DNA from 2 places in the Mesobacillus sp. MER 48 genome. Region 2 is predicted to be linked to the other one. Evidence: a T-box and tRNA genes for the amino acid it is inferred to sense, from the RefSeq annotation. Region 2 holds a T-box; the other holds one or more tRNA genes.
What was found. A T-box is a leader RNA that pairs with one kind of tRNA and senses whether it is charged. The one in region 2 lies ahead of pheS (phenylalanine--tRNA ligase subunit alpha), so its partner is inferred to be a tRNA-Phe.

Region 1: it has a tRNA-Phe gene. The T-box ahead of pheS (phenylalanine--tRNA ligase subunit alpha) is inferred to sense a tRNA for this amino acid. The anticodon was not compared.

The regions. Positions count from the first base shown of each region.
Region 1 is NZ_JAMAUR010000008.1:132,094-135,473, reverse strand. It holds partial or broken rRNA gene M3593_RS20765 (23S ribosomal RNA) at 1-125, shown strand; rRNA gene rrf (5S ribosomal RNA) at 391-506, shown strand; tRNA gene M3593_RS20755 (tRNA-Asn) at 574-648, shown strand; tRNA gene M3593_RS20750 (tRNA-Ser) at 653-744, shown strand; tRNA gene M3593_RS20745 (tRNA-Glu) at 762-836, shown strand; tRNA gene M3593_RS20740 (tRNA-Val) at 863-938, shown strand; tRNA gene M3593_RS20735 (tRNA-Met) at 965-1,038, shown strand; tRNA gene M3593_RS20730 (tRNA-Asp) at 1,079-1,154, shown strand; tRNA gene M3593_RS20725 (tRNA-Phe) at 1,161-1,236, shown strand; tRNA gene M3593_RS20720 (tRNA-Tyr) at 1,306-1,390, shown strand; tRNA gene M3593_RS20715 (tRNA-Trp) at 1,399-1,472, shown strand; tRNA gene M3593_RS20710 (tRNA-His) at 1,484-1,559, shown strand; tRNA gene M3593_RS20705 (tRNA-Gln) at 1,600-1,674, shown strand; tRNA gene M3593_RS20700 (tRNA-Gly) at 1,678-1,752, shown strand; tRNA gene M3593_RS20695 (tRNA-Cys) at 1,762-1,836, shown strand; tRNA gene M3593_RS20690 (tRNA-Leu) at 1,878-1,962, shown strand; tRNA gene M3593_RS20685 (tRNA-Gly) at 2,015-2,088, shown strand; gene M3593_RS20680 (B3/B4 domain-containing protein) at 2,224-2,892, opposite strand; gene queG (tRNA epoxyqueuosine(34) reductase QueG) at 3,000-3,380, shown strand, end outside.
Region 2 is NZ_JAMAUR010000001.1:1,131,246-1,134,625, forward strand. It holds gene pheT (phenylalanine--tRNA ligase subunit beta) at 1-455, opposite strand, end outside; gene pheS (phenylalanine--tRNA ligase subunit alpha) at 475-1,512, opposite strand; T-box leader at 1,568-1,811, opposite strand; gene M3593_RS05775 (TrmH family RNA methyltransferase) at 1,882-2,637, opposite strand; gene sspI (small acid-soluble spore protein SspI) at 2,762-2,974, shown strand; gene M3593_RS05785 (M42 family metallopeptidase) at 3,260-3,380, opposite strand, start outside.

The DNA of each region.
Region 1 (3,380 bases), on a different contig from region 2:
AAGATGAGATTTCCCATAGCGCAAGCTAGTAAGAACCCTGAAAGATGATCAGGTTGATAGGTCAGAGGTGGAAGCGCGGTGACGTGTGGAGCTGACTGATACTAATCGTTCGAGGACTTAACCAAATACGAAAAGCGTAGGCGACTGTACAGCCTCGACAAGCGCTGGAGGGCCAGCAGTTGAAGTCGTTCTTTGACTTCGGCGGATGGACCGAAGCGACTCGAGAGGCTAGGAGCCGGAGCTGGACAATGATCATTCGTTTCTCTTGTTTTCTTCTTACACATTATCTAGTTTTGAGGGAATAAAGATTTTTACTAAGTGAAATATCTTTAAAATTTCTCTTGCAAAATGCACTAAAGACAGTATAATAGATATTGTCTTGAAAAATTGTCTGGTGACGATGGCGAGAAGGTCACACCCGTTCCCATACCGAACACGGAAGTTAAGCTTCTCAGCGCCGATGGTAGTTGGGGGTTTCCCCCTGTGAGAGTAGGACGCCGCCGGGCAAGATGCATTTGACATCTTCTTTCAAAGATACGGATCGTGTATCCAGGTCGGAGAAATCATTACTATTCCGCAGTAGCTCAGTGGTAGAGCACTCGGCTGTTAACCGAGCGGTCGTAGGTTCGAATCCTACCTGCGGAGCCAATTTGGAGAGCTGTCCGAGAGGTCGAAGGAGCACGATTGGAAATCGTGTAGACGGTCAACGCTGTCTCAAGGGTTCGAATCCCTTGCTCTCCGCCATAGAAACTTAAACAAACGGCCCCTTGGTCAAGCGGTTAAGACACCGCCCTTTCACGGCGGTAACACGGGTTCGAATCCCGTAGGGGTCACCATTTTCTTTAATAAGTAACATAACAATGGAGGATTAGCTCAGCTGGGAGAGCATCTGCCTTACAAGCAGAGGGTCGGCGGTTCGATCCCGTCATCCTCCACCATAAGTTTTTTGATGAATTATTACCGTCGCGGGGTGGAGCAGTCCGGTAGCTCGTCGGGCTCATAACCCGAAGGTCGCAGGTTCAAATCCTGCCCCCGCAATCATGAAGTGCTTTTCAAGTTAATCACTTGAAAATACTTTGGTCCCGTGGTGTAGCGGTTAACATGCCTGCCTGTCACGCAGGAGATCGCCGGTTCGATCCCGGTCGGGACCGCCAGTATATGGCTCAGTAGCTCAGTCGGTAGAGCAAAGGACTGAAAATCCTTGTGTCGGCGGTTCGATTCCGTCCTGAGCCACCATTTAAAATTTCCTGGTTAATCAGGAAATTGAGTAAATGGGTTTTTTAACATCGGAAATGATGTTATAATGGAGGGGTAGCGAAGTGGCTAAACGCGGCGGACTGTAAATCCGCTCCCTCAGGGTTCGGCGGTTCGAATCCGTCCCCCTCCACCATTTATCATAGGGGTATAGTTTAAAGGTAGAACGAAGGTCTCCAAAACCTTTGGTGTGGGTTCGATTCCTACTACCCCTGCCAATTTTATAATGGCGATTGTGGCGAAGTGGTTAACGCATCGGATTGTGGTTCCGACATTCGTGGGTTCGATTCCCATCAGTCGCCCCATTTCAAATCACATATTCAATCAGTATTGAATATAATATATTGGGCTATAGCCAAGCGGTAAGGCAACGGACTTTGACTCCGTCATGCGTTGGTTCGAATCCAGCTAGCCCAGCCATTTGCGGAAGTAGTTCAGTGGTAGAATACAACCTTGCCAAGGTTGGGGTCGCGGGTTCGAATCCCGTCTTCCGCTCCAATATAATATGGCGGCATAGCCAAGTGGTAAGGCAAAGGTCTGCAAAACCTTTATTCACCGGTTCAAATCCGGTTGCCGCCTCCACTAATTATTTAGTGGTATTGCAGTATTTGAAATCTTCATATGCCGGTGTGGCGGAATTGGCAGACGCGCACGACTCAAAATCGTGTTCCTTCTGGAGTGTCGGTTCGACCCCGACCACCGGTACCATCTTTATTTTAAACAGGTTTTCCTGTTTTCTTTATTTTCATAAGATATGTATGCGGGTGTAGTTTAGTGGTAAAACCTCAGCCTTCCAAGCTGATGATGAGGGTTCGATTCCCTTCACCCGCTCCATACATACGTGACTAACGCGGTATCTTGTTTCTAGAAAACGAGATACCGCGTTTTTTATTTTCTTTGATAGATGTGGAATCAGTTGGAGGGGTTGAAGCTAAGTGCTTGCGTTGGCCAAATAGAAAAAAGGATGCATCAGCATCCCACGAGTTTAAATGTACCAGTTCCTCCATGAATCTGGGTGAACATATTCATGAGTGATTCGGTCATCTTCTCCATTTCTGTTGACGGAGAAGAAGGCCTTAAATAGACAATCTGCAACGCATTTCTTGTTTCTTCTGTCACTGCGGTCCTTTCAGAATCGACAAAAGGGCTTCCGAACGGTCCTTTATCGTCTGCAGATATGATCAAGTTAGCAAGATTATTAGTTCTGCCATTCAGACCTCCGTACTCTTCATTTTCTTCGCCAACTTTAATTGTGATATTCCCCTGCAGTTTGTCACTGTCGTAAATACCAATTGGAATTTGATATTCAAGCGAGAAGAAATTATTCAGATCTATCGCACTATGTATGGTTTGAAGGTAATTCTGCTTAGAGATCCTTCGGTAAAGGGCTTCGGCCGAATGTCTATATCGGTTAGGATCCTTCCCCGTTGCTTTGAAGATTCCTCGCCACTCTTTGATTCCTTCAAGCTCCGTAACGTTTTTTTCCAAAAGGTCAAAGTATATTGATTCCTGGAAGAGCTGCAGTCTGCCTTTCAACATTTGAGGAGACTCGCCTACTTGTATGTTCTTATACTCGATCATTCCGATTGTGAATCCGGGATTGAGATTGCATATCATCCTGGAAACTTGAATTTCCATTGATTCCACCTCCAAATCTGCTTTAAAATAGTTTATCATAAAAGAGATTTGCTTTTAAATTTATGGGATTCATATATAGATATCAAAATAGGAAGGGGGTATCCGCAATGGATATGGCAAGTTTGAAGAAGGAGATCATAGCTTACAGCAAAACGATCGGCATCGATAAAATTGGTTTTGCAGCACCATCGACCTTTGAAGAGATGAAGGTCCGGTTATACATGCAGCAGCAACTTCACTATCAATCAGGATTTGAAGAAAAGGATATTGAAAAGAGAACGGAGCCTGCCCTGATTTTTGATCGTCCTAAATCAATCATTTCGATTGCTCTCGCCTATCCTTCAAAAATGAAAACGAAAGTGATCAGCAAGAAGGGGGAAAGGCGGGGAATCTTCTGTCGGGCGTCATGGGGGACTGATTACCACGCGGTCCTGAGGGACAGGCTGAAAAAACTCGAGGAATTTATTGCTTTGAAAGTTCCTGAAGCC
Region 2 (3,380 bases):
TGGCCGATTTCTGTCTCAGGAGTGAAATTGTAGATTCCTTCTGCATACTCTTTCGGCGCAAGCTTGCCTTCAATGCCAAGTTCCTGAAGTGAGCAAATCATCCCGTGGGATTCTTCTCCGCGAAGTTTTGCTTTTTTAATTTTGAAGTTGCCCGGCAGAACAGCACCAACCGTTGCAACCGCCACTTTTTGGCCTTTGCCGACATTCGGTGCGCCGCAGATGATTTGTACCGGTTCACCTGTACCGATGTCAACAAGTGTCTTGTTCAGTTTTTCAGCATTTGGATGCTTCTCGCATTCAAGAACATGCCCGACAACGACGCCCTTCAAGCCTTCATTCAATTTTTCTACGCCTTCTACTTCGATGCCGCTTTTGGTGATTTTTTCGGCAAGCTCTTCAGCAGATACGCCTTCCAAATCGATATATTCCTGCAGCCATTTATATGATACCAACATGGTTTTACCCTCCTAATCCTTATTCTTCAACCGAAAATTGCTTCAAGAAGCGGACATCGTTCGTGTAGAAATGACGGATATCATCGACGCCATACTTGAGCATCGCAATACGCTCAGGCCCCATACCAAACGCGAATCCAGTGTATTTCTTTGAATCGTATCCAGCCATTTCAAGTACATTAGGATGGACCATCCCTGCTCCAAGGATTTCGATCCAGCCAGTTCCTTTACATACGCTGCAGCCTGAGCCGCCGCAAATTTTACAAGAGATATCCATTTCGACAGATGGCTCAGTGAAAGGGAAGAAACTTGGACGCAGACGGATTTCTCGGTCTTCGCCGAACATTTTCTTCGCAAAAACTTCAAGCGTTCCTTTCAGATCGCTCATTCTGACATTCTCATCGACGACAAGGCCTTCAATCTGCATGAACTGGTGGGAGTGAGTTGCATCGTCGTTATCGCGGCGATACACTTTCCCTGGGCAGATGATTTTTACAGGACCCTTGCCCTGGTGTTTTTCCATCGTCCTTGCCTGGACAGGAGATGTATGTGTGCGCATCAATGTTTCTTCGGTGATGTAGAAGGAATCCTGCATGTCACGTGCCGGATGTCCTTTCGGAAGGTTCAGCGCTTCAAAGTTATAGTAGTCTTTTTCGACTTCAGGTCCTTCTTCAACTGTATAGCCCATGCCGATGAAAAGATCTTCGATTTCCTCGATGATGCTTGTCAGCGGATGATGGCTGCCCGTCTTAACAGGTCTTCCTGGAAGAGTAATATCGATTTCTTCAGCTGCCAATTGCTTTTGGACGGCTGCTTCCTCAAGATCCTTTTGCTTTACTTCGATCTGGCCGGAAATCGCATCGCGGACTTCGTTGGCCAGGGCACCCATCTTCGGTCTTTCCTCAGCCGATAACTTGCCCATCCCTTTCAAGACTTCTGTGATTGGACCTTTTTTTCCAAGATAGGAAACGCGAATATCATTCAATTCCTTTAGGTCAGCAGCTGCGGCCACTTTTTCAAGCGCCTCAGCCTGCAGTTCTTTTAACCGATCCTGCATTGGTAAATCCTCCTTCATTTTCTCTTTTTTGAACACAAAAAGACCTCATCCCGGATAAAGGGACGAGGTTCATGGTTATCGCGGTACCACCCTTTTTAACAGGCAATACAGTTATGTATTACGTGTTCGCTTCATTGAGATAACGGCTTGTGCCGATGCATCTTTACGCTAAAAAGCGGTCCCGATGCCAACTCTGGAGGTGAACTTCGCTTGTCTGTTCCATAAAAATGCTTCCAGTCACCGGCATTTTCTCCCTGAATGGCCATCTTCAAGCTACTTTTCTCCGTCATCGTTTTTGAAATATTAATTTTACTGTTAATTATAGTATATTCTTTCCGCAGTATCAAATGGTTTTATGAAAAAACGAGCCTATTTTGCTGTTTTCAAATAATATAGCAGGATACCTGCTGCGACTGCGACATTCAGCGATTCGCTCTGGCCGTAGATTGGGATATAAAGATTTTGCGTTGTTTTATCCAGCAACTCTTTATTAACGCCGCTTCCTTCATTTCCAACGAGCAGGGCGAAGGCATCATTATTTTCAGCCTCTGTAAAAACAACTCCATTTTCTAGAGCCGTTCCAAAGACTGGGATGTTTTCAGACTGAAGTTCAGAAATCCATTCTGAAAGGTCTCCACTTATAACCGGCAAATGGAAGTGACTTCCCTGCGCAGAGCGCAATACCTTCGGATTATACATATCGACACTGCCCTTCCCAACAATGACTGCATCAATCCCTGCAGCATCAGCCGTGCGGATCATCGTCCCAAGGTTGCCCGGATCCTGGACAGAATCAATAAGTAAATAGGTTTTTCCATTTGTTTGCGGGTTCTTTGGCTGTCGGCATATAGCAAATATGCCCTGAGTTGTCTCAGTGTCAGCAAGCTGCCTGCTGATTTCATCCGTTACCACCGTAACAGGAATGGAACCGTAATCCAGGCTGGAAGGCAACTCCGTTTTTTCGCTTAAAATAATCTCTTCAACATCTTCTTTTTTCGATAGTGCTTCTTCAACTAAATGGAAGCCCTCAACAAGGAACATGCCGGTCTTATCGCGTTCCTTGCGCGTAAGCAATTTCTTCCACTGTTTAACTTGCGGATTTTTATCAGATTGAATGTACTTCAATTCTGGCTCTCCTTTATTATGGCTTGTTCAATTTTACTATTATAGCTCAAAACGGATACATAATAAAACCAAAATTGTTAAAGCTATAACCAGCAATGGAAATTTGAAAGGAGTTTGAGCAAAGATGAACCTTAACCTTAGAAACGCTGTTATTTCAAATGTAGCAGGAAATACGCAAGACGAGCTTAAAGATACAATCGTCGATGCCATCCAGAACGGCGAGGAAAAAATGCTTCCTGGACTTGGAGTGCTGTTCGAAGTCATCTGGCAGAATGCTTCTGAACAAGAAAAGCAGGAAATGCTGGATGCTCTGGAATCAGGCTTAAAAGGGAAATAGTTTTTTGGAAGGACTCCTTAATGTTTGAGGGGTTCTTTTTTTATAAAGTAAACATCTCGTTTTCTATTTTATGGAAAAAGCAGAGAATAAGGTTATTTCCGTAGAGATTCTGGCTGTTTTTGTAGAGATTATTATTAATTCCGTAGAGAATATAGTCATTTGCGTAGTGATTTTCCTAACTCAGGAGTAAATACCGGTCCAAAATGTAGTGATGAAAGAGAACTTTCGTTTATAGGCAAAAAAAATTGTCCAGAAAACATTTTCTGGACAACTAAATCTCATTTTTTATTCAAAAGTAAGTTTTTCAACTGTTTCTTTATCAAGTCGTTTGATGACTTCAATGATCAATTTAACTGCGTTCTCGTAGTCATCACGGTGAAGCATCGCTGCGTGTGAATGAATGTAG